DNA from 4 places in the Nostoc sp. DedQUE08 genome. Region 1 is predicted to be linked to each of the others. Evidence: predicted binding sites of a transcription regulator. Region 1 holds the regulator's gene; each other region holds the start of a gene.
The links. The regulator NtcA, encoded in region 1, controls nitrogen genes in cyanobacteria. The targets are predictions, from matches to a motif close to TNTGTANNNNNNNNTACANA.
Positions count from the first base shown of each region.

Region 2: a site for NtcA is predicted at 2,339-2,358, ahead of rpe (ribulose-phosphate 3-epimerase). Genes of this name have one in related genera too.
Region 3: a site for NtcA is predicted at 2,884-2,903, ahead of RMY64_RS02485 (Glu/Leu/Phe/Val dehydrogenase). Genes of this name have one in related genera too.
Region 4: a site for NtcA is predicted at 3,737-3,756, ahead of glnA (type I glutamate--ammonia ligase). Genes of this name have one in related genera too.

Region 1 is NZ_JAVRCD010000015.1:136,349-144,193, forward strand. It holds gene RMY64_RS12965 (DUF3146 family protein) at 67-330, shown strand; gene RMY64_RS12970 (resolvase) at 410-862, opposite strand; gene RMY64_RS12975 (DUF3084 domain-containing protein) at 986-2,476, opposite strand; gene ntcA (global nitrogen regulator NtcA) at 2,645-3,316, opposite strand; gene fabI (enoyl-ACP reductase FabI) at 3,696-4,472, shown strand; gene hisB (imidazoleglycerol-phosphate dehydratase HisB) at 4,554-5,195, shown strand; gene RMY64_RS12995 (hypothetical protein) at 5,346-5,594, shown strand; gene RMY64_RS13000 (ABC transporter ATP-binding protein) at 5,686-6,669, shown strand; gene RMY64_RS13005 (SLBB domain-containing protein) at 7,168-7,845, shown strand, end outside.
Region 2 is NZ_JAVRCD010000092.1:5,451-13,295, reverse strand. It holds gene RMY64_RS34530 (HetP family heterocyst commitment protein) at 260-730, shown strand; gene rpe (ribulose-phosphate 3-epimerase) at 1,605-2,312, opposite strand; gene RMY64_RS34520 (S8 family serine peptidase) at 2,551-4,146, shown strand; gene RMY64_RS34515 (serpin family protein) at 4,545-5,876, shown strand; gene RMY64_RS34510 (hypothetical protein) at 5,991-6,593, opposite strand; gene egtC (ergothioneine biosynthesis protein EgtC) at 6,858-7,670, shown strand.
Region 3 is NZ_JAVRCD010000002.1:272,993-280,837, forward strand. It holds gene RMY64_RS02470 (photosystem I assembly protein Ycf4) at 38-607, shown strand; gene RMY64_RS02475 (peptidylprolyl isomerase) at 729-1,529, shown strand; gene RMY64_RS02480 (beta-ketoacyl-ACP synthase) at 1,618-2,760, shown strand; gene RMY64_RS02485 (Glu/Leu/Phe/Val dehydrogenase) at 2,988-4,277, shown strand; gene RMY64_RS02490 (Gfo/Idh/MocA family oxidoreductase) at 4,415-5,536, opposite strand; gene RMY64_RS02495 (hemerythrin domain-containing protein) at 5,639-6,118, opposite strand; gene RMY64_RS02500 (DUF29 domain-containing protein) at 6,893-7,390, shown strand; gene RMY64_RS02505 (hypothetical protein) at 7,431-7,845, shown strand, end outside.
Region 4 is NZ_JAVRCD010000018.1:125,356-133,200, reverse strand. It holds gene RMY64_RS14715 (ferritin-like domain-containing protein) at 582-1,481, opposite strand; gene RMY64_RS14710 (hypothetical protein) at 1,874-2,074, shown strand; gene glnA (type I glutamate--ammonia ligase) at 2,190-3,614, opposite strand; gene apcB (allophycocyanin subunit beta) at 3,971-4,480, shown strand; gene RMY64_RS36830 (hypothetical protein) at 4,631-4,756, shown strand; gene RMY64_RS14695 (XisI protein) at 4,744-5,079, shown strand; gene RMY64_RS14690 (DUF29 family protein) at 5,219-5,653, shown strand; gene RMY64_RS14685 (TlyA family RNA methyltransferase) at 5,654-6,472, shown strand; gene RMY64_RS14680 (Calvin cycle protein CP12) at 6,615-6,872, opposite strand; gene RMY64_RS14675 (GTP-binding protein) at 7,204-7,845, opposite strand, start outside.

The DNA of each region.
Region 1 (7,845 bases):
ATGTTTGGTAAATAAAATAAGTAGCCTAGATCATCGGCTGTTATTCCACACTTGACATAAAGCATTGTGAGTGCAAAACGTCTGCCAGAAACCATTGCCCATGTCAGAATTACCCGCCAATCCTGGCAACACGGCTTCCTTGAGGGTGAAGTGAGTGCGGGTGAGTTTGAGTGGCATTTCCAGTGGCATTTTCGTCGGGGAGAACTTGCCGTCAAGCCTTCCCAAGGTCGCGCCTTAATCAAAGAACCTCTGGGTCGATTCTTAGAGCAACAAGATTACCAGCTAGAGCCTGGAGGAGACTATGCTTTTACGATTCGGGCGGAACTTTAAAAGTTTGGAGTTATTCAATTTTGGATTCTGGATTGAAGAAAAAAGTATTCGACTGAGCGCTCACGCCGAAGTCTAAAATCTAAAATTGGCTGGTTGCTGATTCAGTGAGGCGATTTAAGTATCTTTCGATTAAAAGGATGGCAACAATGTCATCTATGGGTCTTGGAGGCTGTCGTAGACCCTGTGGCAATAGCTTGATTAGCCCTTTGGGCGGGAACATTTGCCAATAGCGATCGCGTGCTTCTAAGGTTGTGTAGCGCTCATCTACTAAAATAATACTCAACGGTTCTGTCAATTCTTGATATAATCTCTGTCTCCACTGTTTGGCTGTAGTTTGGTCGCCCATGACCATCAAAGAGATCGGAAACCTTTGGCGCAGTGTCTCAATGCTAGCGATCGCCTCTTTTGCTAACACGACTTGATGATAATACAGTTGCCGATCCAGTCCCATCACCCCTAAACCACACTTATCTCGACCTGGATCGAACCCCAAGATGACTGGTTGTGTTGGTGAAAATTCACGGAAATTCATAATTAATTAAAAATTAAAAATGTTCGCATAGTATCTGCTAAATAAAAAATGCAGCTACAGCAATTATTTTGACTGCTGCTCAATATGTTTAAATCTTACTAATAACAGTGTGCAAATAATTTTTTAAGTACTAAAAATAATTTTTCCGTTAACTATTGCTACCAATTTTACTCTCAATGGCCCGGCTGTATAAGTATCCTCTGCTGCGATCGCTTTGATCTCCAAAAGTTGATTATACTGTCTTAATTGGCTGACAAAGCGCAGAAAAGTCCCCTCTACTTGCACATTTTCGACAATTCCGGCATTACGGGCACGAAATTGGGAAGCAGAAATCAGTATTTCTAGCCGCTGCTGTAACTGATAAGATGTCATGGTTTGGGAATCAGCAGTAGTCGTGGCTAACACCGTGCCTCCCGAAAAAACCAGTTGATTCTGGGCTGTATCCGCAAAAAATTCGATCTGCTTTTCTCCCCTGACGTAATTACCAGCAGAAAAAATTCGCACGACGTATTCTTTACCATCGCCAATTTGCTTGCTTAATTGATCGACCCTATCCTGGGTCACGCGCAGCAGTTCTAAGTTTGCCGAATTTGCACCAGGTTCGCTTAATTCGAGGTTGGCGTTGCGATTGGCTTCTTGTAAAAGTTGTACCACTGCTTGACGAGCAGCGGCAGGTTGAGTAACACGAATTACAGCAGCGGACAGAACTTGACCGCGAACTAAGGCCAGCTTACCCAAACGCAGGTCGCGGTAGGACTGATAATATTTTTCCAGTCTGGCAACTTCCTGTTCTAGTTCCTCCTGTTGTGCTTCCAATTCTTTGAGGCGCGATTCCCGTTTGGTAATCACTTGCTCTCGTGCTGCAACTTCTACGTTACGCTTTTGAATCAGTTGATCCAGTTGAGCAATTTTTTGATCGCGCGCTTCTATCGCTTCTTGACGGTTAGCAAGTTCGCGATCGCGTTTTTCAATTGCTGTTTTGGCTTCGTCAATGGCTGTTTTCGCTTCTGCATATAGTCTTTGACGTTCTGTCTTCAAGAGTTCAACTGCCGCCTGTAGCTGTTTTCTCTGATTGGAAACGCTTTGCAACTCAGCTATGGCTTTTTGGTACTGAGTTACAACTTGTCCTAGCTGGCCTTGAGTGCGTTGGAGTTGAGTTTGAGTTTGAGCTTGTTGACTAATGGTACGGTTCAGCTGGGCTTGCGTTTCCCTCTGTTTAGCATTTGCCGCCTGCAAGGATTGATTAATTGCCTGCAAGTCTTGTTGTGCCTTTGCTTGAGCAATTCTTGCTTGGTTTAGCTCGCTTTCTACCTGACTTTTCTGCGTTTCTGCGGTTTTTAGCTGTTCTCGCTTCTGTCTGAGGTCTGTTTGAATATCTTCTAACTCAAAGACTCCTTTTCGCAAACCTTCGTCGGCAGCGAATAAAATCCCTAAAGTGGATGCTGAAATCAAACCACCAGTAAAAATTGTTACTAGTACGGCGGTGTTTTTTGGACGAAGCTTAAAAAGTGAGAGGCGGGCTTTGCCAACTCGTGTGCCGATGCGATCGCCCACGGTGGCAATTACGCCTCCCAGAATCAAAATTGCTGCGATGAGGATGTATCCGGTGGTCATCTTTAGCTACCGAAATCCTTCCTGATACAGCCTACTACTTTTAAGCATTGTCTGGAAAGAAGTGGAAATTGGCAATAGCTGAAATTATTCAATTTTAGATTTACCTCTAGCTATTAGTGTCATTTTTCAAAATAGAACACGCGCCGATTCCCCTTTCTCCAATTGTTTTTATGTGAACTGTCTACTTAAGGTAACAGGTTTATGCACAGTAATCTTCTTTTTGTGGATAGAAATCATTTTTTTCTCACGCAAATCTCCCAGTAGCCTAGTAACGGTAACACGAGTTGAACCAATTGCCTCTGCGATCGCTTGATGAGATAATTTCAAATCAATTGTGATCCCATCTGCACAAGGAACGCCAAAATCCCGACAAAGAATTAACAAAAAACTCACCAACCTAGAACCCATATCTCGGTGAGCAAGAGTTTCAATCATCATCTCTGTTTGTAAAATGCGCGAAGACAGACCTCGCAGCATTAACATTGATAATTCTGGATTTTCCTTGAGTGCTTGTTCCACTTGTTCAATTGGTGCTGACAGTAATTCCGCAGGCGTAAATGCAACCGCATGGTAAAACCGATCCGACTTATTTCCTGTCAGCAATGACAATACACCAAAAACACTATTTTCCCGCAGCAACGCTACCGTTATTTCCTCTCCTGCCTCGTACACCCTGGAAAGTTTAACAGCACCTTTCAAAAGAAAATAAACTCGTTCGGCAGGATCGCCAGGAAAAAAGATCGTTTTATTGCGTTCAAACGTTTCCACAACTGGCGGAAACGCCCCGGTCGCCATCTGACGAAAAACATTTGCTAGGGCTTTATCTTGTGTCACGATCATCTCCCTTCCCCTACCCAATGCCGGAAAAACAAAAACTGATTACCTAAGAATACACCCGAAAAATGAATAAAGCACCGTCAACCTTTCTGTACTTTCCTATACTCCAACTAATCTCTTCATAACTCTTTGTTTATAATGATACATAATTGTTGATCCTTTCAGCTACTAATTGTTGATAAGTACTTCCAATAGCTATATTCAAAAGGTTTTTTGAAGAACAAATAAAGATATCTTGAGAATATCTTTATAAAAAATCAAGGTTTTTGTCACAGCAAACACCCTTAGCAATATTCATTTTTGTCAAGCCTGTATAAAACAAAGACAAAACGTGCCTCAGATTCTAGTATGCTCCTAATGATCGATCGCATTAACAATTTATATGCTAAATCTGACTGGAAAAAATGCCCTTGTTACAGGTATTGCCAATAACCGCTCGATCGCTTGGGGCATCGCCCAACAACTGCACAAAGCTGGAGCAAACCTGGGTATTACTTACCTGCCGGATGAACGCGGCAAGATGGAGAAAAAAGTCGCGGAGTTGGTAGAACCTCTTAACCCCAGCTTATTTCTTCCCTGTAATGTCCAAGATGAAGACCAAATTAAATCTACCTTTGAGACAATTCGCGAACAGTGGGGAAAGCTAGATATCCTCATCCATTGTCTGGCTTTTGCCAGCAAAGACGATTTAAGTGGAGATTTTAGCCAAACCTCTCGTTCTGGCTTCAACACCGCCTTAGAAATTAGTACTTACTCACTAGTGCAATTAAGTGGTGCAGCGAAACCTTTGATGACAGAGGGAGGTAGTATCGTCACCCTGACATATTTAGGTGGTGTTAGGGCAATCCCCAACTACAACGTTATGGGAATTGCTAAAGCGGGTTTAGAAATGAGTGTGCGTTACCTGGCTGCTGAACTAGGGCCGCAAAATATCCGCGTGAATGCCATCTCCGCAGGCCCCATCCGTACATTGGCATCTTCAGCAGTGGGTGGAATTTTGGATATGATTCATCATGTAGAAGAAGTAGCTCCCCTACGACGCACCGTCACTCAGCTAGAAGTAGGCAACGCTGCGGCTTTCTTGTGTAGTGATTTGTCCAGTGGGATTACCGGACAAATTCTATATGTAGATGCAGGATATGAAATTATGGGAATGTGACGCGATAAAGTTAGGAGTTAGGAGTTATGAGTTATGAATTTTTAACTCCTAACTTCTAACTCCTAACTCTTTTCACTCCCCATGCAAACAACCAATCGCCAAGTTAATTCAAACTACGATCGCCTAACTGAAACTTCTCGGATTGCCACTGTTCACCGCACTACTGGTGAAACTGATGTGCAAGTTACCATCAACCTGGATGGTAGAGGAACTTGCACAGCAGGAACAGGCATTCCGTTTTTGGATCATATGTTGCATCAAATTGCCTCCCACGGGCTGATTGATATAGATGTCCAAGCCAAGGGAGACTGGGAAATTGATGACCATCACACCAACGAAGATGTAGGCATTACTTTAGGGCAAGCTTTCAACCAAGCACTAGGCGACAGAAAAGGCATTGTCCGCTTTGGTAATTTTCTTGCACCACTGGATGAAGCCTTAGTTCAGGTAGCGCTAGACTTTTCTGGACGGCCTCACCTCAGCTACGGCTTGCAAATTCCTACTCAGAGGGTAGGAACATATGACACCCAACTGGTGCGAGAATTTTTTGTGGCTTTGGTGAACCATAGCCAAATGACACTGCACATTCGGCAACTGGATGGTATTAATTCCCATCACATTATTGAAGCGACATTTAAAGCCTTTGCAAGAGCAACACGGCAGGCGGTAGAAATTGACCCCCGACGTGCTGGCTTTATTCCCAGTTCTAAGGGAGTTCTATGACAGGAGTCAAATTGAATATTGGGATTAGGCATTGAGCATTGGGCGAATGGCACTAAGAAAAGATAAAACCCCTGCTAGGGCTGGGTGTTGGGGGTAGGGTGTAGGGTGTAGGGAAAAAGTAAGAAAAGTACAATCCTCGTGCGAACATCAATGAACTTCTTGCTCACTACACCCCACACCCCACACCCAAAAGCCTTACGAATAATAGGTTTGCCGTTAACAAGCGTGCCATGCGGCATTGGGCATTGGGCACTTGTACTGAGTTTCGACTGCGCTCAACTACCGCGTAGTCGTAAAGCCTGCGGCATAGCTACGCTTCGGGCGCAGCCTCTTCAAGAGTTGTATTGGGCATTGGGAAAAATCTACCCTTGTCTTCCCAATCCCCACTCACCAGTTTGAGCTAATTGACACACTCGTTTGTGATGGTTATTATCAGCCTACCGGGTAATTTTTAATTAATACCAAGCTGATAAATAGCGATTTAACCGAGATGAAGTCTGTTGCAGATGACCCTAATTCTCAACTTAATACGACAGACACTCCGCCAGTAGTCCTAACTTCTGAGTTGCGAAAAGTCTATCGCACTGGTTTTTGGCTAAATCAAAAAGTCGTATCTCTCAAAAACTGTTCTTTAACGGTTTACAAAGGCGAAACCTTTGGGTTGTTGGGGCCTAATGGCGCTGGTAAAACCACCCTTTTAAAATTATTGCTGGGAATTATTCATCCTACCTCTGGACGGGGATTATTATTGGATAAGCCAATAGGCGATCGCAGTGTTAAGCAACATATTGGCTATCTGCCAGAAAATCCCTATTTGTATGACTATCTCACTGGTTGGGAGTTTTTACAGCTTGCTGCTGGGTTATTCCAAATTCCCCAAAGTGTCCAACGCCAGCGCATTCCCCAACTATTGGAATTAGTCGGTTTATCCCAAGCTGATGCCCGTAAAAAGCTTTTGCGGCGCTATTCCAAAGGAATGCTCCAGCGTGTTGGTATGGCACAGGCGCTAATTAACGAACCAGATTTGGTTTTTCTAGATGAACCAATGTCTGGTCTCGATCCGGTGGGACGCTACCAAATGCGAGAAATTATTCTGGCGCTCAAAGCTGCTGGTAAGACGATTTTTTTCAACAGCCACGTTCTTAGTGAAGTAGAACAGATTTGCGATCGCATTGCCATCCTCGCTCAAGGTGAACTAATTTGCTCTGGTTCGCTCAATGAACTCTTAGGCATAAATCACATATATCAAGTAAAAGGTCAAGGTGGTGACTGGGAAATTCTCAAAAAATGGATACCCACTCTCATATTTGAGCCTGATGGTTCCTGGCACGGTACACTACAAGACGGTTACTATGATTTTCTTGCCAGTCTTCGTCTTATGGAAGGTAAAATTATCGCCATTAACTTGTCACGCCAATCCTTAGAAGAATTTTTTATTCAACAGATCCAAAGAAAAAACAACCCCTTGAATTAGTCTTGTTGCTAAGTAGTAAATTGTCTACTGGCTTGAAGAACAAAACCCAAAATTCTGCCTTTTTGAGTTCTCTTTGCCAACGCAATCCACAAAAAATAAAATTCCGACATCTTTTCAAGGTTATTTATATTTATTTAATGAACTCGTTCCTAATTTTAGTAGTCCTTTACTACTCATCGCAGATTTTAAATGTCATCAAATTAACTCTGACAATAAAAATTTATTCGTGACTACTTGATTGTTAGCTAACAGATAATTTATTGTAGAAACTGGGTTTATTGGCGTAAATCTTATGTTTTTTGATATTACTCTATTCAAGCAACATTAAATTTAAGCTAACTTCACTAAAAATTTAACTTCAATAAACAAATTTCCTCCGGAAAATCACACTTTTCTAGGAAAATAAGAGTGTCGGGGAACATGAATACTTAGGTATAGTCAAAATAAAAATGTTTAGACAGTACTTTATTGATTGTAGTTTCAGAGTCTCAAGTAAATATGCTTAACAAAAGTTTGTCTAAATTCCTAATTCAGCCAGCTGTAGGTATGGCTTTGTTAACTGCTGTCAATGCCGCTGTGTCATCTGCCAGTCTAGCTCAGGGACAACCATTACCACCAACAACACAACCACCAATTACACAAACACAATTAGATACTAATTATTCATTAGGAGGCGGCGATCTCATCCGTGTAAATGTATTTGAAGTACCTGAATATACAGGTGAATACCAAATTCCCCCCGGTGGAGCAATCAACCTACCTTTAATTGGCAGTGTATCGGTATTAGGGCTAACAACTGAACAAGCTTCTGACGAAATAGCTAGAAGATATGCTCGCTTCCTCAAACGCCCCTTAATCTCAGTCAATCTCTTGTCTCCTCGTCCCATCAATATTTTTGTTGCTGGAGAGGTGACACGTCCTGGAGCTTACACTCTAAACTTGAGCGGAGGCGCCGGGAACAATCCAGGCGTACAATACCCCACTGTATTAGCCGCATTAACAACAGCGCAGGGGGTGACTTTAGCTGCGGATGTGACTCAAGTTCAATTACGGCGTAGAATAGGACGTTCTTCAGAGCAATCTGTCACCCTCAATTTGAAAGAACTCATTCAAACAGGCAAGTTATCGCAGGATATTACCTTGCGGGATGGAGACACTATAGTTGTGCCAACAGCA
Region 2 (7,845 bases), on a different contig from region 1:
TCTAAAAGAATATGCAAACTTCCCGGAAATTGCCTAATCCAACAGTAGTAAGAAATATAAGCGTGTGAACCAAGAAAATTTATTTACTTATGGATTTATCATCCCTTGTAAACATCAAACACCGCTCCACTGCTGATAATTTGCCACAAGCAATTCAAGATTTGCAAAAAGGCTAGTGCAGTTTGTACACCTCAATTGAAACATCAACAATCGCAGAGAAGAAAATAGTTTACTTCACCCAAAATAACTAAAAACTATGATGAATCAAGACATTGCTGGTATTAGTAGTAACTTAGATAAGACAGTGAAAGCTCAACAATTTGACAAAGTAGTTGAAGCAATTCTTGCTGGAAAGTATTCCTGGGCATGTGTTTTAATGCTGCGATTTGGTGGTTATAATCCTTTGCATTACATTCCATATCGCACCTACAATCGATTGCTCAAAGAGAACTCTCAAGCCGATAGGACAAAACAACAGCAAAATGAAAATCTAAAAATGCTGAAACACGCTCATAATTCCCAGTCTGATAATAATGCTTCATCAAGCTGTTTAAGCAAAATTAAAGACGTAGCTTATCTAGAAGTAGTTAGAAAGCAAAAAGCAGAAATCCGTGCTGGTAGTTTAGACCAGAGATTGACACACCAAATTAACGAACATCAATCAAGCAAATCGCCATTAAAACCAGAAAATGTTCAAGACATTTCCTTGAAATCCTGTGGATTCAATTAAAAAGTATTTGGAATCAATAGATTCTGCTCTAAAGTTGATTGATTATCTGAAAGCCTGTTATGCTAATTTAAAATTTATAGCATGACAGGTTTTCTCTAGCAGTAATTAATTTGATAATTGTTTGTAAAAATCTGCCAAAATGGCAACTATATACTAATGATATTGATAAACTAATACCAACTACAATTTAAACCAAAACAGAGGTGATTTGGCAAGCAAGTTAATTTAAAAAATAAAATCAACGATTAGTTCTAACTATGAAATAAATCAAACTGATTACAAAAGTAATCAGCATTTCATGGAGTAAATAACTCCTAAACCAAGACCAATAATCTAACCGTTGCTACTGGTGGTTCTTTTTCTGAGGAAGTCTGAGCAAAGAGAATTTGGGGAGGTGGATTCCCCCAATCCAAATTTTACACAACTTTCACTGACTGCAGACGGTGCGAGTAATGCTGATAAAACTTTCTATCCTGTGGTTGGTGTTGCTTTAGTTAATAAAGCAAACGCTTAACATCAATTCCAGGAACGGAAATAGAAAAGTTACGATGAAATTGTTGTCCTTGGCTGATAGAACTAGTAGCTTATACGCTTCTCTTTCGGCTATTGTAATCCTAGTCCTCCCAACCGGGATTATCTTTAGTTTCTAAACTTTCAATTTATATAACACTACTGGAAGTTCAAAACTTGAATAGCTTCCAGTTTTTTATCTGTATATAAAAAGAAATAAGATAGGCAAATTGCCCACCTTATTTTTTGTGAAGACTAGACATCTGGTGAAATTCATCTAGAATCCTTGTAGAGACCTAGCACAGCTACGTCTCTACATTCTTTTTGACTTCCATATTTAATAATTGGTTAATTCAAAAAGGAATTAAACCTTAGCTAATTCGGGAGTAGGACTCTTGCTGTTGCGAATTGCTGTAATAGCCTCAGCATAATCTTTAGCATTAAACACAGCTGAACCAGCGACGATCGCATTGGCTCCCGCTTCCAAAACTTGCCAGGTATTATTTGCCTTCAGCCCCCCATCCACTTCAATCCAGGGGTCAAGACCGCGCTCATCACACATTTGGCGTAGCTTGCGGATTTTGGGTAACACACCAGGGATAAAGCTTTGACCACCAAAACCAGGGTTGACGCTCATAATTAGTACTAAATCGCACAATTCTAGAACATATTCAATTAGCTCTAGAGGGCTACCAGGATTAAGTACAACACCAGCTTTTTTACCAAGCTCTTTAATTTGCCCCAAGGTGCGGTGCAGATGTGGAGAAGCATTATGCTCGCAGTGTACGGAGATAATATCGGCACCCGCTTTAGCAAATCCTTCTACATACTTTTCTGGCTCCACAATCATCAAATGGACATCCAGAGGCTTAGTTGTAACCGGACGAATCGCCTCCACAATCAGAGGGCCTATCGTAATATTAGGTACAAAACGACCGTCCATTACATCAACATGAATCCAATCTGCTCCGGCTGCGTCTACGGCGCGAATTTCGTCACCCAGACGGCTAAAATCGGCTGATAGGATAGATGGAGAAATTACAATGGGCTTTTGAGATAGGTTTTGGGTCATGGCTAGTGGGTTTTTAAGCGTCCTCGTCTGTAAGCATTGTAACAAAGCATTGAGCAAGACTCATAAGTTTGATCCCGGTCTTTTTGAGGAGTGGGGAGGTAGGGGAGCAGAGGGGCAGGGGGGCAGGGGAGTAATGAGTAATGAGTAATGAGTAATGAGTTGGAGCAGGGGAAGAAGAATTATTGACAAATGACAAATGACCAATGACAAATGACCAATGACAAATGACAAATAACAAATGACTAAAAAACTAACCTGGATAATTTGGGGATTAACTGCTTCTTGTCTGAGTGCGCCGGTAATTGCTTCGGCTTTAGAGTCTGCTTTGGGAACTAACGGTATTGATGCTTTGAAGCTACACCAAGCTCCTTATAATTTAATCGGTCGCAAAATTGCTATTGGTCAAGTGGAAATTGGTCGGCCGGGAATGTTTGGGTGGGATAAGGCGGTGTCTAAAAATCGTGCCATATCTTTAGCAGCGGTTTTCTTACGCAATGGCCCAGCTAAGTCTAATACTGGTGTTGATCCCCATGCCTACAATGTCGCTGGTGTGATGGTGAGTCAAGACAAAGCTTTGCCAGGAGTTGCGCCGGGAGCGCGATTGTATTCATCAGCAGTGGGTTCCACTAAAAACATGGGTCAGCCAGAAGAGTGTTTATCGGCACAGCACATAGCGCTGCAAAATGGTGGCGATGTCCGTGCGATTAACTTTAGCTTTGGGGAACCTCTAAGCCGCGATCCTCGACCGGAAGCTACTTTAGACGGCAATGCTTTATTAACTTTATGTGTTGACTGGTCTAGTCGCGCTCATGATGTTTTGTATGCGATCGCAGGCAACCAGGGCAAAGGCGGCATTCCTATTCCTACAGATAATTTTAATGCAATCAACGTGGCTTTTTCATCCCGCCGAGGGGGAGTTTTTAACAAAGTAGACGTGGCTAATCTGGCGGGTGTTAACCAAGGGGTGAATCAAAGACTAGCTGGAAAGGAATTTGACCTTGATGGGCGTCGCGCTATCAGTTTAGTTGCTCCTGGTAATAATATTCCTTTGCTCAATCCAGATGGCAAATTGAACAAGGTTACAGGTACTAGTTTTGCCGCGCCTCAAGTTACAGCTACCGTTGCTCTGTTGCAGGAACTTGCAGACCGACAGATGCGGACAAAACAACCCCACTGGAGCATTGATTCTCGGCGTCATCAAGTGATGAAAGCTGTATTGCTGAATTCAGCAGACAAACTTCTAGATAGCGGCGATGGCTTAAGGTTGGGAATGACTCGGACGCTAATTGATAAGCAAAATCAAAACTGGCTAGATTCTGATGCTTATAAAGATCCAAAGATTCCCTTGGATGCCCAAATGGGAGCGGGTCATTTGAATGTATTTCGCGCTTATCAGCAATTTAGTGCTGGTCAATGGCAAGCATCAGCTGCGGTACCGGCTATTGGTTGGGATTATCGCACAGTTGATGTTGGAGCATCTGTTGACTATATATTAGCAAAACCGTTAAAGCAGGGAAGTTTTGTTGCTGTCACCCTGAGTTGGGATCGATTGGTAGAACTCAATGATAAAAATAAAAACCAGCAATATGATGTAGGCGAAAATTTTCGCGATCGCGGCTTAAATAATCTCGACCTATACTTAGTAAAAGCTGATGCTCAAAATTCTGATGCTGGTGCTGTTTGCTCCTCAATCAGCCAAATTGATAGTGTAGAACATATTTTCTGCCCCGTTACTGCTACTGGCAATTACAAAATCCGCGTCCAATTTCGTCAAAAGCTCAATGAAGCGACTCAACCCTACAGTTTAGCTTGGTGGAGTGTACCTATTAATTGAAAGAAGTTAGCACAAATATCTGTGTAAAATTACAGCGTTTTTCTCGTTCCTATACAGAGCATGGGAACGAGATTTCGTGCCTCTGAGAAATGTTATTCGATCTATAAAAACCTCACAGAAGTGGTTATTTTTGATCGCGTAGCTTACAATACGTTTATACGTAAAGATAAAAATTCTTTAAGAAAAAAGTTTTTTATAAGTCGTCTGTATAGCCGTCTCAATCAAGAATTAGCAACTCCACAAGTTGTGTTTAATTACTCTAAGCTACTAATTTGCTGTTACGAAAACTGTAACAGTCCCATTTTTCTATTGGAGTAAATGCAATAGTTAATCATTGACACAGCATCTGCGTCAACTCTAAGCACAAATCGGGAATCTTTGGCAAGTGAGGTAGCAGAATGAATCGCCATAAATTGAGTGATGCGAAAGAAAATTTCCTGCAAAGACGTTACGGTGTTAGTCTAGGCAGACGTTATGCTCTGGCAGCTGCAAGCGTTGTTCTATTCAGTGTATTAGGGTGTTCTCAAGTCGATAGTAATAAAAGTGCCATTGCCCAATCTAGTTTACCTCAGCCAGAAACTCCATTGCAAAAAAAAACAGCCAACACTGATACAAAAATTGTTGAGTCTAGCAACAAGTTTGGCTTCAAACTATTTTCAGAAGTTCTGAAAAACGATCGGGGTGAGAAAAATATTTTTATCTCACCTTCGAGTGTTGCGATCGCTCTTGCTATGACTTATAACGGCGCTAGCGGCTCGACTCAACAAGCAATGGCAAAAACCCTAGAATTACAGGGAATGAATCTACCAGAAATCAACTCTTCTTACACGGCGGTATTAAAACAGCTTTTAGACAATTCGGATACGAAAGTGCAATTGAAAATTGCTAACTCTCTTTGGGCAAATCAAAAAGTTAGCTTTGCACCAGACTTTCTCAAAAGAACCCAGGACTTCTATCAAGCCAAAGTCAGCAATTTAAACTTTCAAGATGCCGCTGCATCTAGCATTATCAATAATTGGGTCAAAGAAAATACTAACGGTAAAATCACTAAAATAGTTGAAAAAATTGAACCAAATCAGGTATTATTTCTGATTAATGCCATATATTTTAAAGGTAATTGGAGTAACGAGTTTGACAAGAAAGAAACTGCTCCATATCCTTTTTACATCACATCTAGCAGACAAAAACAACACCCAATGATGTCACAAGAGGGTGATTATAAATACTATGAAAGCGAAAAATTTCAGGCAGTTAGTTTACCTTATGGTAAAGATGGTAAGATAAGTTTTTATATATTCCTACCCAAAAAGAATTCTAACCTCAAAACATTTTATCAAAACTTGAATGTTGAGAACTGGGAAAAATGGATGACTCAGTTCAACAATCAAAAAGGGTTTATTCGCCTACCCCGCTTCAAAACAGATTACGAGATTACACTCAATGATGCTTTAAAAACTTTAGGTATGGGGGAGGCTTTCAGCAACAAGGCCAATTTTTCTGGCATGGGTAAAAATTTTGCCATTAGCCAAGTTAAGCATAAAACTTTTGTCGAAGTAAACGAAGAAGGCACTGAAGCGGCCGCGGCTACTTCAGTGGGAATAGTAGCAACATCTGCAAGACAAGAACCAGAACCATTCCGAATGATTGTCGATCGCCCCTTCTTCTGCGCCATCAGGGATAATCAGACGGGAAACATTTTGTTTATGGGTTCAATTATCGAACCACAATGAGGATGTAGGAGGGATTGAAGACTTCATTTTTTTAAAAGGGAACTTCCAACAAATAAAATTTTCAGTGAATATAAATGATTAATTTACATTCACTGTATATGCGGATAGTAATTTTTATAAATCATTATCTGTAAAGGGAACTATCGATGGTGAAAATATTTTTAGTGATGGGGAAAATTCTAACCTCGCGGCATAATCATCTGTTTGTGATAGTTCCAGTTCAATTGTTTCTTGGTCTTTTTCATCAAAAAGCAACTGAATTTGATAACTTGTCCAGAATTGTTCGCCTAGTTCATCTTCTAAATCAAAAGGCTGTTCTTCATCACCCCATATATTCGACCAAAGGACTATTTGATTAGCCCGAAAATGGTTTTGACCTTTTGTATCTCCAACTACAAAATATACTTCGACATTTAAATTAAATCCCAAATCATCGACTTCTGCCTCTGTTATCTGACAGCTAACGACAATTAAACTATCTGGGTTAATATCTACTACTTGCTGTTGGCGTTGTAATAATTCTTGAAATACAAAACTAGGTAACAACTTTGAACTCTCCTCAAGTAAGTTTTTTTGAGTTTCTGGAGAGTAACGAGTTTTTAATTCTTGTGCGATCAAATTTAAAATATCTTTACTAGCTAAATTAACAACTATCTGTTTATTTGCAGGATTAAGGAAACATCCTTGATTAAGATTAATGTGTTTTTTAATTGGCATAGTTCTCTAAAATCCTTGGAATGCGAACGGATAATTCACAAATCAAGCTCAAACAAAGGTAAAGAATAAATATTACTTTAGCTTCTGTTCTATATCTTTAGCAAGACAACAAAACCATGACTAAAGTCACAGATCAAACATACACAAGATAAACAATAATTGTTAAATTAGTAATGATTTGCAATAATTGTCCAGTTAAAAGGTTCGATTTCTATCGGGACTTGTGACTGATTTTTCTTACTCTTTCAGCAACATCGTTTTTTTATGTGTAGATTAATTGGCTATCTTGGTAACGCCATCCTCTTAGATGAGTTGCTGTATAAACAAGAGCATTCGCTCTACAAACAAAGTTACAGTCCTTTGGAATTAAAATCAGGAGTAGTTTGTGGAGACGGAGTAGGTGTAGGCTGGTACGACGAAGTGGGTAAACCTTTTATTTACCGAAATACTATCCCGTTGTGGAACGAACCGAATCTGGAAGAGTTAAGCAACTATGTACAATCCAGTTGTACTGTAGGCTATGTCCGATTAGCTGGGACAGGTGAATCGCTCGACATTAGCAATTGTCAGCCATTTCGTAGTGGGAAACTTTTGTTTGTGCATAATGGCGAGATATCAAACTTTCAACAAACTCTTTGTAGACCAATACGTGAGAGCCTTTCTGATTCCACATACCGCCTGATTAAGGGCACGACTGACTCTGAACACATTTTCGCCCTACTAATGGAAATATGGCAGTCGTCTCCAGACAGCACTCTGTTGTCAGCATTAAGTAAAACAGTTCAAAAATTGACTAAGTTGGCATCAGAACACGACACCAGCTTTAGTGCCAATGTAATTGTCAGTGATGGTCAAGCAGTTGCAGCAATTCGCTATGCTTATCGCACACAAGCCCCTACTCTTTATTGGTCTTGCGATCAACTCAAGCAGCCAAACCAAGTTATTGTTGCTTCTGAGCCTTTATCCAATCACCAAAATTGGACTGCTTTTGGTGAGCAAAGTGCGCTATTTGTTGAAGCCCAGTCATTACAGCCAACAATTAGCCTGTTGGAGAGATTTGTTCCGATTGGGGTTTAAAAAAGCATTGCGATTTTGTGGAAATTGAGTTTTTCTCTCTAAAGTTGATGCGATGGTAGACAAGCAACAGCAATGCTTGTGCTAAAAGACAACAGTTGCAGGCAAGTCAGAGAGACAACATACGGATACTGTTGGCGAATGTAATACATTATTGTCTTATTAAGTATTACGTAAG
Region 3 (7,845 bases), on a different contig from region 1:
ATGTGACAGCGAGTATCTCACAGGCAATGGTAGTTCAATGACGACATCAACAACGATTAACAAAGGCGATCGCCTCCTGCACCAAAATGTTCTCGGTTCTCGTCGGTTCAGTAACTACTGGTGGGCAACTATCGTTACCTTGGGAGCAAGCGGCTTTCTATTGGCTGGAATATCCAGTTATTTAAAAGTTAATTTACTCATAGTTTCCGATCCCACTCAACTGGTATTTGTCCCCCAAGGATTAGTAATGGGGTTATATGGTACCGCTGGCTTGCTATTAGCTACATACCTGTGGTTAGTGATTTTATTGGATGTTGGAGGCGGTTACAACGAATTCGATCGGGAAACTGGCGCAATCAAAATCTTCCGCTGGGGGTTTCCTGGTAAAAACCGCCGAATCCAGATTGATAGCCGCATAGAAGATGTCCAATCTGTATTAATAGACATAAAAGAAGGTCTTAACCCCCGTCGCGCCCTCTATCTACGCATTAAAGGACGGCGAGATATACCCTTAACACGGGTTGGACAACCGGTATCTTTAACAGAGTTGGAAACAGAAGGCGCAAAGTTAGCCCGCTTTTTGGGAGTATCACTAGAAGGACTTTAAGAAATTAGGGTAGAGGGTAGAGGTAACAGGGTACAGATTATTCCCTATTACCTGTCGCCTCTCCCCTAATCCCAATGCTCCTCAAAACGATAAGATACTTTGGTTAAATCGGTAACAGGCAATGCGGTTAAAAATTTCACAATTTTTGCTTTCTCTTGTGATTATCAGTGCCTTGATGTTGGGAGGATGTTCAACACAGCAAGTCGCTTCTAATAGCTCTTCTCCAAACTCGACTGCTACCTCGGCTACAACCGAGGCAAGCACCAAGACAACTACTGAAGCAACATCTGTATCTCAAACTATTAGTGAGAGTATTCCTGGAATAACAGATTTACCAAGACTAGAAGGCAAGGCTACTGTGGTAATCACGGTTAAAGGTTCGCCGATTACTATCGAAGTAGATGGCACTGATGCCCCTATTACAGCCGGCAACTTTGTAGATTTAGTGCAAAAGGGTGTGTACGATGGTTTAGCTTTCCATCGAGTTGTACGCGAACCCCAACCCTTTGTAGTTCAAGGGGGCGATCCCAAAAGCAAAGACCCGAAAGTTCCAGCAGATCAACTAGGAACTGGTAGCTATATTGACCCAAAAACGGGAAATGCTCGTTATATACCTTTAGAAGTTAAGCCAAAAGGTTCAGATACTCCGATTTACAATAAACCATTTGATGCTACTGCTCAACCCGTCGTATTGCCCCATAAACAGGGTGCAGTAGCAATGGCGCGATCGCAATCACCAGATTCAGCTTCTGCCCAGTTTTACTTTGCTTTAGCGGATCTAGCTTTTTTAGATGGTAACTACGCCGTGTTTGGCAATGTCACTCAAGGCTTTAATGTAGTAAACAAAATTCAGCAAGGCGATCGCATTGACTCTGCTAAAGTCACTCAAGGTGCTGAAAACTTAAAAACGCCTGGACAGTAGGAGAAAGAGGCAGGGGAGCAGGGGAGCAGGGGGGCAAGGGAAAAACTCTTAACTCTTAACTCCTCACTTTTAACTCCTAACTCCTAAATTGGTCAAAATTGTTGTTACTGGTATTGGTTTAGTTTCTGCCTTGGGTGGAAGCTTAGAAGATAGCTGGCGAAATTTAATCGCTGGTAAATCTGGAATTCGGTTACATCAACCATTTCCAGAACTTACGCCACTTCCTCTAGGTTTGATTAATCAACAACCATCTGAGTTGACAAGGTTAACTCGGATGGTTGTTGCTTCTGCTTTACAAGATTCTGGGTTAGTTACACCTTTAGCTGATTGTGCTGTAGTCATTGGATCGAGTCGCTCTTATCAAGCGTCTTGGGAAATGCTGGCGCGGCAAATGTATAACGCGAATCATTTCCCGATTTCCTCTTTTGGAAATTGGCTAGATACATTACCTCATTTAAATGCGATCGCAGCAGCGCGACAAATTGGTGCATCTGGTATAGTTTTGGCACCAATGACAGCTTGTGCTACTGGAATTTGGTCTATTGCCCAAGCAGCTATGCTTATCCAAACTGGGCAATGTCAACAAGCGATCGCAGGTGCAGTGGAAGCACCGATTACACCTTTAACTTTAGCTGGGTTTCAGCAGATGGGTGCTTTGGCAAAAACTGGGGCTTATCCCTTTGATTTGCACAGAGAAGGCTTAGTCTTGGGCGAAGGCGCAGCTGTGTTTGTCTTAGAATCAGCAGAGTTTGCCAAGCAGCGTCAAGCAAAAGTGTATGGTGAAATTCTCGGTTTCGGCTTAACCAACGACGCATATCATAGTAATTCACCAGAACCCGAAGGGAAAAGTGCGATCGCTGCTATCAAACAATGTCTAGAACGTAGTTGTCTATTACCAGGCGATATCGATTACATTCATGCTCATGGTACAGCTACCCAGCTAAATGACCAGATGGAGAGCATGGTAATCCAATGTTTGTTTCCCCAAGGCGTGGCGGTTAGTTCCACCAAGGGAAGCACAGGTCATACACTAGGCGCATCTGGAGCTTTAGGTGTAGCTTTTTCTCTCATGGCGCTAAAGCATCAAATATTACCGCCTTGTTTAGGATTGCAGCAGCCAGAATTTGATTTAGATATTGTTACAGCCGCACGTCTAAGTAAAATTCGACAGGTATTATGTTTGAGTTTTGGCTTTGGGGGACAGAATGCCGCGATCGCATTAGCCAAGTGAAAACTTGTGGATTTAACTATCTGACCAACATAATATATTAATTTTTATTAAGACTTACACAGTGCGCGCCTTTAAAAAAGGTGATTTTTGAATATTTTTATATATCAGAATATAAAATATAAAACTGTAACAAAAACTACAAAATATTTGTTTTCCCTAAAAAAAAGGATAAGCTTAAGTACAGATGATATCCGGTTCGTAAAGATACCGTGATTAGGAGAAAATTTATGATTTCAAAATCTTCGTTGCTGTCAGAACCTGCTTCTCCAGCGCATATATGCCCCTTTGACCAAGCCTGTAGTTACCTAGAAGCGGCAGCTAAAGAATTAAATTTAAATCAGGGTTTGCTAGAAATTCTCAGCCACCCGCGTAAGGTTGTCACAGTTTCCATTCCCGTGAAGCTAGATGATGGGGAAATCCAAGTTCTCGCGGGACATCGGGTACAGCACTCTGATGTTTTAGGCCCCTACAAGGGCGGAATTCGTTACCATCCGGCTGTGACACTGCGGGAAGTATCTGCTTTAGCAATGCTGATGACCTGGAAATGTGCCTTATTAGGTATTCCTTACGGTGGTGGAAAGGGTGGCATTGCTATAGATCCCAAACGCTACAGTGTTGGCGAATTAGAGCGAATCAGCCGCCGTTATATCAGCGAGTTGATTAAAGATATTGGGCCTTCCGTAGATATTCCTGCGCCAGATATGGGTACTTCTGCCCGTGAGATGGCTTGGATGATGGATACTTACTCGGTAAATGTTGGTCATGCTGTACCAGGAGTTGTAACTGGAAAACCCCTTTCGATTGGTGGTTCTCTGGGACGAGAAATGGCAACCGGACGTGGCACGATGATTATTGTCCGTGAGGCGCTAGCAGATCGAGGTAAATCCTTAGCAGGAGTGCGGGTAGCTATTCAGGGTTTCGGTAACGTCGGCTGTGCCGCAGCAGAATTACTATATGAAGCAGGCGCGAAAATTATCGCCGTTTCAACTGGTGCTGGGGGAATATTCTCTGAAGCTGGTCTTGATATTCCCAAATTAAAAGTCTACGCTGCTGAAAATCGCAAGAGTATTGTGGGTTTCCCGCAATCTGTACCAATTAGCAATGCAGATTTATTAACTTTACCCTGTGATGTCTTAATACCAGCAGCTTTGGAGAACCAAATCACTGAAGAAAATGTCAATCAGGTGCAGGCGCAAATTGTCGCAGAAGCAGCTAACGGCCCGGTTACTCTTGAGGCTAACTTGGCCTTAGAGGCGCGGGGTGTGACAGTGTTACCAGATATTTTGGCGAATGCTGGCGGTGTAGTAGTCAGTTATTTAGAGTGGGTACAGGGTCTTTCTTACGTATTTTGGGATGAGGAGCGCGTCAACCGCGAAATGGAACATTTGATGGTGCAAGCCTATCGCAAGGTGATTCATCAGTCGGAGGTACGGCAAATTTCTTTAAGATTAGCAGCTTACACGCTGGGGGTAGGTAGAGTGGCTCAGGCGTTGACTGACAGAGGTCTTTATCCTTAATATTTGGGTATAGACAGCAGTTTTTAATTGAATAGATAACATATAAGGGCACAACTATAATATTGTGCCCTTATATGTTATGAATAGCCGATGTTTTTGTTAAGCGATCGCTACAACATAACTAGTGGTCTATCGCATTATGACTCGCCAGAAGGTGCAGCAGCGTGGATTAAGTCTGGCTTCTCGTCATTAGGAGGACGCTCAATAGTTTGATCCGATGTGGGATGTTGATGGCGATTGCTAGTTTGGATCTGCACAGGTTTACCCGTCTCAATTGACTGGTAAAGTGCTTGAATAATCGAAACATCAATCAACCCTTCCGTACCTGATGGTTCTGGATCTTTATCTTCGAGAATACAATCAGAGAAGTAGGTAAATTCAGCTGCTAATTGGTCGCGATCCTCAAAGGTACGCTCTTGAGTTTCACCATTAATTGTTAAGTAATGCTTGATTTCGCCCTGCCAAGGATATGCAGGTTCTACTCGTAAATCGCCTTGAGTCCCTACAATCTGATAGGTTGAAACACTTGCTCCTCCAAAGCTACAGGTAAATGTTGCCAAACGCTCATTTGGGAAGCGCAAGATAACGCTAGCCATTTCTTCCACTTCGCTGAAGCGTTGTTCTCCGTTATTGGCAGCTACAGCCAATACTTCAATTGGTTCATCTTGAAAGAGGTAACGTGCAGCATTAATGCAGTAGATGCCAATATCATAGAGCGTGCCACCACCTGTAACATCTCGTAAACGAATATTGCCTTCTTCTACTTGCTGAGTAAAAACTGAGTTGAAAATTCGTGGTTCACCAATTTGCTTTGTACGCAAAATTTCAACTGCTTGTAAATTAGCTTCTTCTAAATGTAAGCGATAGGCAATCATCAGCTTCACATTATTATCATTAGCAGCTTTAATCATTGCCTCACACTCTTCTTCTGTTACTGCCATTGGCTTTTCACATAACACATGAATTGCCTGATTAGCAGCTCGCACAGTGTAGTCGCAATGCAAGTGATTAGGTAACGCAATATAAACTGCATCAATCTCGCCGCTTGCCAAACAGTCCTCATACTCTTCGTAGGAGTAAGTATGCTCAAGACTATACTTTTTACTCAATTCTTCGTTTTTAGTGGGGTCATCTGAAACTAGTGCCACTAATTCTGAGTTTTCAGCCTGGGCAAAGGAAGGTAAGGCAGCTTGTTGGGCAAACCAACCTAAACCAACAACGGCATAACGAATTTTGTTCTTACCATTTGTAGCAGTCATTTTTCTACTCTTTTATGAAGGAAAATTTTGGTAATTTTAATGCCCTAATTACGTGGAAATTATGGCTAACTATTTATGCAAACATTTGAAACAAGTGTATTCCTACATTGCTAATGCAGCTTCTACATTTGATGTCAACTTAGCTTTAATTTCTTGAAACTCTTGTCCCAATTCAGTTAGCTCTCGATCGCTCATACATTCGCGCACAGCATGAAAAATTTCGTTTTCTTCTTCCTTTACATGATGCTCAAGTGTTTCCTTCAATTCACTGATTTTTTCTCTAAATTCAGGGTTATTAGGCTTAAACGACTTAATTTCTTCTAAAATAACTGAAATTTCTTCATGTTCTTCTTCAGCTTTTTCAACATATTTTTCAGTTTCTTCGTATTCTCGCAAAGCTGGGTAGAAGACTAATTCTTCTGTTCTTGCATGTAAGATCAATTCTATATAGATTTGATTGAATTGCTCAACCAACTTTGCACCTTTAGCTTTTTCTGCTTCTGCAAAAAGTTTCTCAACTTGGCGATGTTCTGCTTCAATTAATGAAAGAATGTCTGTTGATTTAGCTTTAGTTTTAGCCATTTTTACCTCAGTAATAATCGATTTATCAGACTGATATTTGGAGGTTAATGAATGGGAACTCGTATATTTTCAATGACTTGGGAAATGAAAACCTCATTCTTTGAGTAAGCTTTAATTTAGACTTAAGGAATATTTTCGGTATTGCACCTTGACTGAAATTCATAACCTCAGCATGATGGATCTTAAGTATGTAGCGTTAGCAACTCAAGGCTACAGCCCAAACCTCAAACACCAGTTGAAGATTCCCACACGGTACACTACTAAACTGCTCCTGCACCTTAGCTAGACTTTTTCGATTTTTGTTGAAACACCAAAGCTGACAGTGAAACTGTTAGTGGTATAAGTCTTGAACACAACTAAGTACAGCTTTGCGTAAAAGCGTAGCGTTTTTAATGCAAGCCGATGCATTAACAAGGCCGCTGATGTATTAACAATGCAAGCCGATGCATTAGCATTGTCGTGTATTAACAATGCAAGCCGATGCATTAGCATTGTTGTGTATTGCCAAATTTAATTCGCTACGAATTAATGAAATGCTGTACTAAGTCTTGCTTGTCTTTGATGTTACAACAGAAGTGACAATCAGTTACTTCTGTTAACTTTGCCTAATGGAGGGGTGCGAGTCACGCTGAGTTGGCGTTTACCCTCAGTCTATCTGACTAAAGAAATTCATCCACACCAAAACCGATTAAAATAAATACGCAACTTGGGCTTCCAATTGCATAGAAGCTCAATTGAAGCTCAATAAAAAAATAGTAGGAGTTTGGCTATTGTATGGTAAAACCAATAATCCAATCAGTAACTCAAAGTTTATACGACCAAGATTATTACCTGTGGCTGAGGACAACTATAAACCAACTTCGCGCTGGACAGTTTTCTGCTGTTGATTTAGATAATTTGTTAGAAGAATTAGAAACTATGGGTAGAAGGGAGAAGCGAACAATTGAAAGTTTATTAATTAAGCTTCTTGAACATTTACTAAAACTCAAGTGTTGGGATAAAGAACGAGAACGTAATCAAGGACATTGGAAAGGAGAAATCAGGACTTTTCGCAGAGAGATTAAAAAAGCTCTGAAAGATAGTCCTAGTCTTAAACCTTACATTTTAGAAATATTTGATGAATGTTATCAGGATGCAAGGATAGAAGCAAGCGATCGCTCTCAACTTGCCATTGACATATTTCCCTCTATACCCATTGGTTCTTTAGAACAAATCTTAGATGAAAACTGGTTTCCTGAATATAACCACAATCATCACGGTAAACCCGATTAAAATGAATACGCAACTTGGGTTTCCATAGGAGTATGCAGACGTGCAGCCGGATTTAATAGGCTTGGAAATTAGTAAGGGTGAACTAAGACGTTTGACTGGGTTCGATCCAGAAGACGTTTTTCGACCCTCTGTTCTGCGAGATGGCAAAAAGCGATTAGGGTTTTTTATCAGTGAAATGCTGGTGACGCTAGCGCTAACGCCAATAATTGTGGGCTTTGTTTACGCGTTTATTATTCTGCCAACTATTGGTTCTTCAGTTCGACTAGGAATTCTTTTACTAATTTTAGTGCCAATGCCGATATTAGTGGGACGATGGCTATGGCGACAATTAACCTGTCCTGAAGGACTGACAATACTTTTAGATGAAGTTGATAAATATCATGACCTGGTTGCTGCCATCGATATTAATGACCAATTGGCAGCATCAGGAAACGTAGAAAGCAGCATCCATGACC
Region 4 (7,845 bases), on a different contig from region 1:
TTGCTCATATTCGATGGAAAGCTTTGCATCTCAATCCTCAACGGCTCTAGAAATAGATGTTACTTAGGCTATGAGTTAATCTAAAGCACATCTAATTCAAACATTTTGCTTGTTGAACAAACAGCCTTAGGGCAACTTCACTTTATTCCCCAATAAATTTTCTTCTCATACATCCAGTAGCCGATTATCTACATAAGCAAGTAACCGATCTTTGCTCTGACATCTGTTTAGCGTCTTTTCCCGAAGCATAAAATCCCTTTCGTTTCATCTCTTGCTTATCTAGGTAGGCATTCACACAAGTAGTATAGGTTTATTACGCTTGCTAACAAATTTACTAATGTAAATCTACTTTTGTTCCTTAGTTTGTTCTCTTCGTAGATAGCTCCCGACAAAATAAATGTTAAGAAGGATCTGCCAGATCATCTTAGTCTTTTTAATTATTTTACACCCAAGGCCAGATGCAAAACTTTGCATCTGGTCTTTTTATATGAATTTTCCTTAAGGAAAAGGGAGTGGAGAGTGGGGAGCAGGGGAAAAGTTGCAGTAAGTTTTTCCCCTGTGCCCCTCTGCCCAATGCCTTTTTACACCGTTGTGTTCTTGCGGCTACTTTCTCTTCCCTGGATGCCGTTGAGGAACATTGGCACAAACTTCTCGATGAATGTCTGTGGATCTCGCTGCCAAGCCTTTTGTGCAGCCTGAATCCTAGTAAATTGCAACTCCGGCGCTAGCAAAGTCTGGGGTAAACGTTCCATCAAGTATTGGGGACGTTGCCAAAGCGGCATAGTATTTGCGACTTCCACCAGGTTGGCAACTCCCCGTAGTTCTGCACCCAAGGTGATATCCATTCCTGATTCAAAGGCCGCTTGTTCAATTGCAGTATATTTTCGCTTGGCTTGCTCTACCTTTTGCTGATGTTCTGGACTCTTACGCGCAAGTTCTCCTAGCCAACGATTACCCCAACGGACATGTCCTGCTTCCTCTGGGAGAATTTTTTCAAGAGTTTCCCGAATTTTGATGTTTTCTTCTGTCTGCGGTGCTTGTTTAAGCGCGTGAATGTGAGCAGAGAAATACTCACAACCCCGCTTTTCGGTAATGTTAATTGCGGCCAAGGCAGCAATCATGCCGTCCTCTAGGTTGTGTTTTGGATCGTAGGTGTCTTTGTCGAGCAGCCGATCGAATTCATCAATATAGGAAGTTCCGGGGGGAGTTCCCACATCGCTTCCCAAATCAATCAACAAGTCAGTTAGCCACATGGCATGACGAGCTTCATCTGAGACGTGATGAGACAAATCCCGGATCAGTTCCCGTGGCTGTCCATTCAGTTGTTCAATTACCTCAGTTAGGTCTTTGCAACTGCGTTGTTCGCTGTAACGGTAGCGATTGAGAGTAATTAGATGGATTTCGCGATCGCATACCACCCGTTTTAATATATCTCTGGCACTCAAAACATTCTGAAATTTACGCGGATAGGTAACTGCCATAGTTTATGTAAATTTTTGTAAATCTTTATTCGATCGTAACTTAATTTTTTGCAACTGCTGTATTCGTGTCGCTTCACCGAAAAAAAAATCAAAGTTACAAAAATTAATCACTTGAGTTGACCTTAAGTGTAGAAAAAAGTAACGAATAAATGTTCAGCCTTGGGTAAGGTGTGTTTTTTTAGGTTAGACCAATCTGAAGCTAGATGATTTTAGTTATCAAAAGTAGATTGGGAAGATTTTTCCGGCTTTTGGAAACAAATAGTTGATATTGTCAGCAAAGGCAAATATAAACTTTTGCAAAAAGTAGCTTATGTTACAGAATTTTTGTTATATTAGTCTTGTAAGTAAAAAACCAAAAATTATATATTCACAAAATAGAGAGGACTATGGTTATGTCTATCGCAGATAAATCCCGTGCGTTAATGGTGCGCGAACATCAGCAAGTCAAGAATCGCCAACAATCTATGCTGATGCGGGCTGCACAAGAACTTGGTCTTCCTGAAGAAGCATCCCAATACTGGAACCCGATTCAAGGGAAGGTTGATGCTAACACTCGGATGATTTATGGGCCGAGTCATGCTTCCATGAGCTAAGTTTTAAGGTTGATTTTTTGAGTGAATATCTCAACCGACAACTCTAAAAAAAGCCACCCTTTACTCTAGGGTGGCAAAACTTACTTATTACTTTTTAGTTAGATACGACTCTTAATTAAGCATCGTAATAGAGGTAAAACTCGTAAGGATGAGGACGCAGCTGCAACTGTTTGACTTCGTTACCTAGTTTGTAGTCAATCCAATTTTCGATAAAGTCTTCCGTGAAGACGCCTGATTCGGTCAAAAAGGCGTGATCTTTTTCTAGTGCTTGCAGAGCCAACTCTAAAGAACCTGGAGTTGAAGGAACCTTTGCCAGTTCTTCTGGAGAGAGTTCATAGATATTCTTATCTAAGGGTTCACCAGGATGGATTTTGTTCTTGATGCCATCGAGACCAGCACAAAGCATTGCAGCAAATGCCAAATAGGGGTTAGAAGTAGCATCTGGACAACGGAATTCCAAACGTTTGGCTTTGGGGTTAGTACCAGATAAAGGAATACGGATAGAAGCAGAACGGTTCCCTTGGGAGTAAGCCAAGTTCACAGGAGCTTCATAACCAGGTACTAGGCGCTTGTATGAGTTGGTGCTAGGGTTGGTGATTGCCAACAGCGCTGGGGCGTGTTTGAGAAGACCACCAATGTAGTACAACCCCATATCGCTCAAACCAGCATACTTATCACCTGCAAACAGAGGTTGGCCGTCTTTCCAAATGGACTGGTGACAGTGCATTCCCGAACCGTTATCGCCAAAAATTGGTTTTGGCATAAAGGTAACGGTTTTGCCGTATTTCTTGGCAACGTTCTTGATGACATATTTGTAAATCATCAACCAGTCAGCCGCTTCGATCAACTTACCAAAACGGAAACCTAGTTCGCACTGACCACCAGTAGCAACTTCGTGGTGATGCTTTTCAATGGGTACACCTAATTGTGCCATCGTCAACAGCATCTCTGTACGGATATCTTGGAAAGAATCCGTCGGTGAAACTGGGAAGTAACCTTCTTTGAAGCGTGGTTTGTAACCCAAGTTGGGTTTGTTATCTGTACCAGCTTTACCGGAATTCCAAGCACCTTCTTCGGACTCTAAGAAGTAGTAGCCTTCGTTGGCGGTTTGGGCAAATCTAGCACTGTCAAAGATGAAAAACTCAGCTTCAGGGCCAAAAAAGGCTGTGTCACCAAGACCAGTAGAAACTAGGTAATCTACTGCTTTTTGGGCAATAACGCGTGGGCAACGGTTGTACCATTCACCCGTGCGGGGTTCTTTAATACTACAAATTATACTTAGCGTTGGCACTTCCATGAAGGGGTCGATCCAAGCAGTGTTGGGGTCGAGTACCATCGTCATGTCCGATTCGTTGATCGCTTTCCAACCCCGGATGCTGGAACCGTCAAACGGAACGCCATCAGTGAATGCAGTCTCATCGATTTGGTTTTGGTACAGTGTGAGGTGCTGCCAAGTCCCTACTGTATCGATGAATTTGAGATCGATCAGCTGAATTTGTTGGTCTCGGATCAATTCCAAGACTTCTTGTGGTGTTGTCATTGTTACTCCTTCTCTACCAATTTCCTAAAGTAAACCAAAATCTTACATTGCATCCTAACCCTACCGATCTCAATCAGGCCGTGACACACCAGAAATATCTTAAATACTAGACATTAGCTGATTTTGTAGCTTGTGCTACAGATATCTGGATTATCAGGTTATATTAACCTTTCGGCGATCATCTGTACAAAACTGGAAAGTTCATCATATAGGGTCAACTTTGACATAAAATCCTTATGTAGTGGATAGATTGTTTTTGTGCCGAATCTATTTTTAATAGCACAAAAATTTACTGGTGCATAAGTGCAGCCAAATAAATATCAAACCATAAATAGCAATGATTGGGAGAAGAAGGAATGCGCGATGCAGTAACAAGTTTAATTAAGAATTATGACTTAGCTGGTCGTTATTTTGACCGGAATGCGATCGATAGCCTAAAGTCTTACTTTGATAGTGGTACAGCAAGAGTACAAGCGGCGGCGGCAATCAATTCTAATGCGGCTGGACTTGTGAAGCAAGCTGGTTTACAGTTATTTGAAGAACTGCCAGAATTGATTCGCCCTGGTGGAAATGCTTATACAACTCGTCGTTATGCAGCTTGTCTGCGCGATATGGACTACTATCTGCGCTACGCCACTTATGCGCTGGTTGCTGGGAACACCAATGTGTTGGATGAACGAGTGCTGCAAGGGCTGCGGGAAACTTACAATTCTTTAGGAGTACCTATTGGGCCTACAGTTCGCGGTATCCAGATTCTCAAGGAGCTAATTAAGGAGCAAGTAGCAGCAGCAGGTGTGGTTAATAGTGCTTTTGTAGATGAACCATTCGATCACATTACACGTGAGTTGAGCGAGATAGATATTTAGATTTTAGGTGGGCAAGGTGTCTGCCCCGACATAAACTTAAATAGCGATCGCACTTTGGTTTAATGGAGCGATCGCTTTTTTGTGAACTCTAGACGTTGAGAAGGGCTTTATTCAAGATTTTGCCTGCAAAGGGCAAAATCATAACCAGCAATTCCCAAGCGGGTTTACGAAGGTATATTTTCCGAACGCTTTGGTCAGCTAATTCTTAATAGTATAAGAATAAACCTAATTGTCTTTGACGAGCAACTAGAAAGGATTATCAGATGGATAAGCTAGCTCGGTATCGTGAAATTATTCGTCAGTTGATATTTGACTATGCTAGTCACAAGCCTGCTAACGGTCAAATAGACACAGAAGCAGTCATTGACTCGGAGCGAAACGACTACGAAGTGTTACACATTGGCTGGGATGGAGTGCGCCGCGTACATGGTTCGGTGGTACATATAGATATTATTAATGATAAAGTGTGGATTCAATATGATGGTACTTCTCAGCCAGTTGCAGAGGCATTATTAGAAGCGGGTATTTTGCGCGAAGATATTGTCTTGGGTTTCCATCCTGCTGAACTACGGCAATACACCGATTTTGCTGTATCTTAATTATCTGAATATTGTGTATTTGCAAAGAATAATACATTTAAGTAGCGATCGCTCATAGATGAAACGCATTAGCTTCTGTTATCTGAACTAGAACCTCTATAAGCCACAATAGAAGTTGCCGATGTTTGAGGCACTGATGATGGAAGAATTATTAACTCTAAAAGACTTGCTTGTTAAAGGCGATGTTCAAGGAGCATTGATTATAGTTGAAGAATTAACAGAAATGAGCCGAAATGACATCATCAAGACGATTCGTAGCTATGCAGTGATTTTGCTGTTGTATTTAATTAAACAACAAGCTGAAAATCGCACGGCTCGCTCTTGGGAAGTCTCAATTCGGAATTCGGTTCTGGAAATTCAGCGGGAAAATAAGCGGCGTAAAGCTGGAGGCTATTATCTCGCGCCAGAGGAATTGTTAGAAATCTTAGCAGAAGCCTATTTAAATGCCATCGATGAGGCTTCCTTAGAAGTAGAAGAAGGTCGTTATGAAGCCCAAGAATTAGAAAAGCTGGTTAACCAAGAAGAAATTATCAATCGTGCTTTGGCTTTAATCTTACCAGGAGAGTCTAATTAATTGGCTAAACAGCGACTCGATACACTATTAGTAGAGCTAAATTTATGTTCTTCTCGCGCCTTAGCACAACGACTAATTCAGGCGGGGGAAGTTACTGTTAATCAACAGTTAGTTGATAAACCTGGAACAGAAGTTGATATTGCAGCTCAAATAAATATTAAAGAGCGATCGCCTTTTGTTTCTAGAGGCGGTGAAAAACTCTCCAAAGCTTTATCAGTATTTGCCATTCCCGTAGTAGAGCGCATTTGTTTAGATGGTGGGATTTCTACTGGTGGTTTTACTGATTGTCTCTTGCAAGCTGGAGCAAAACAAGTTTACGGTATTGATGTTGGTTACGGACAAGTTGACTGGCGGTTGCGAAATGATTCGCGGGTGATTTTACGGGAACGCACCAATTTACGGCAACTACGACCAGATGAGTTATATGGTGAAAATGACCCGATTCCTGATTTGGCGGTGGTTGATGTATCGTTTATTTCTTTAACTAAGATTCTGCCTGCTTTGTGGCAACTAACTCAAGCTAACCGAGAAGCTGTATTGTTAGTCAAGCCACAGTTTGAAGTCGGCAGATCCCGTGTGGGTAAAAAAGGTGTTGTACGCGATCCAAACGACCAAGCTGATGCCATTTTCCAGGTTTTGCAAGCTGCCCACGAATTAGGATGGAAATACAAAGGCTTAACTTGGTCGCCGATCGTTGGCCCTGCTGGGAATATCGAATATCTTTTGTGGTTGGCAATGGAAAGTGAAACACCACCACTTGATTTAGAAGCAATTAAGCGAATAACGCAATCAGCAACAACTGATTTACGCAAGAGTTAAATAAGAATGCAGAATTCAGAAATCAATTAGTCGGGGACTTAAACCCACATGTTCCGCGTTCGACTGAGCGCTCACGCCGAAGTCTGCACTCGAACTCCAATTCTTACTGAATTCTGATTCCTGACTCCTGAATTCTTTCTTATTAAAGGTCGTAGATTAGACATTCTACGGAATCTGGATGGCGATCGCAGTAATTTTCCAAAGAGGTTTTTTTGGATTTTGCTTGATGTTGGTGAGATTTTTCAGCCTGCAATTCTTCTACAATGTCCCACGCTACAGCACAACCAGCAGAATTGCTGCCATCTAGATCGCAAGTTGTCCGAGCTTCAGTAATGGCATTAGTAATGGCTTCTTCAAGAGTTGCCGCCCCAGCAATTTCAATTTTTAGGGTAGTTGTCATGATACTTTCACCTTTAATTTACAGACAGAGTTATTAACTGCGAGCTTTTAATGACCTCAGTCAGCTCACATTTCTAGTTTAGATAGGCTTCCCACAATAAGTAGTGGTAAACACCGCCATCTTTTTCGCAAAATTGAGTGGGATTACCCTCTTGTCATCTTTAAATTCAAAAAGGTATGGGAATTCTACTAGTTGCGATCGCAAGCAGAGGTGGTCATGTTCTCAATCTTGCATCCCAAATTGAGAATGTCGGTTAATTGTCAGAAGACTTTGATAGAAGTTGATAAACGCTTATAAACGGTAACAAAAAGATAGCAGTTTTTAATTATTCTCAATACTTTATGTTTAATTCTTGTCGCAAACGATACAGAATTGTATTTTGGTCAACTTGAGAGAGAATTTCTTGAATGACGCTGCTAGCGCCTAATTGTCCCCAAGTGCAGCCTTTTTCGAGATAGACTTGGGCAGCTTTGCCAACGGAGTATGCGCCATAACCGGCGATACCAGCTTGAGCGATCGCACTGCCAGCAAAAGCAGTAATATTGCTGGGATTGTCACCACTAGTGATTGCGGCAGTACTCTTACCTAAACCCAAAAGAAAACTACTACCTAGTTCTCCAAGTAGCAAGCCGCCAGAACTAAATAAAATCGTTTTTAAAATTTTCCCGGCTTCATAGCTAGTCATCGGCAAACCATACAATCTAGCGAGAGCGCGAATTAAAGCTAAATCAGCAACAGTTCCGCCAAGGATATCTAAGAAGGCGATGGGATTGAGCATTACTGCCAAAGCTTTGTATTTGGTAAATTGCCAAATAATTTCTTCAGCTTCCTTTTCGCGTAAATCGATGGTTTTTTGAGCGATCGCGGCTTCTGCATCCCGTGCTTGGATCAGTGCATTTAAAGCCAGAAGCGATCGCCCTTCCCGATTCAGAATATTCAGAATTATCTCTTTGAGTTCGTCTACTTGCGGTGG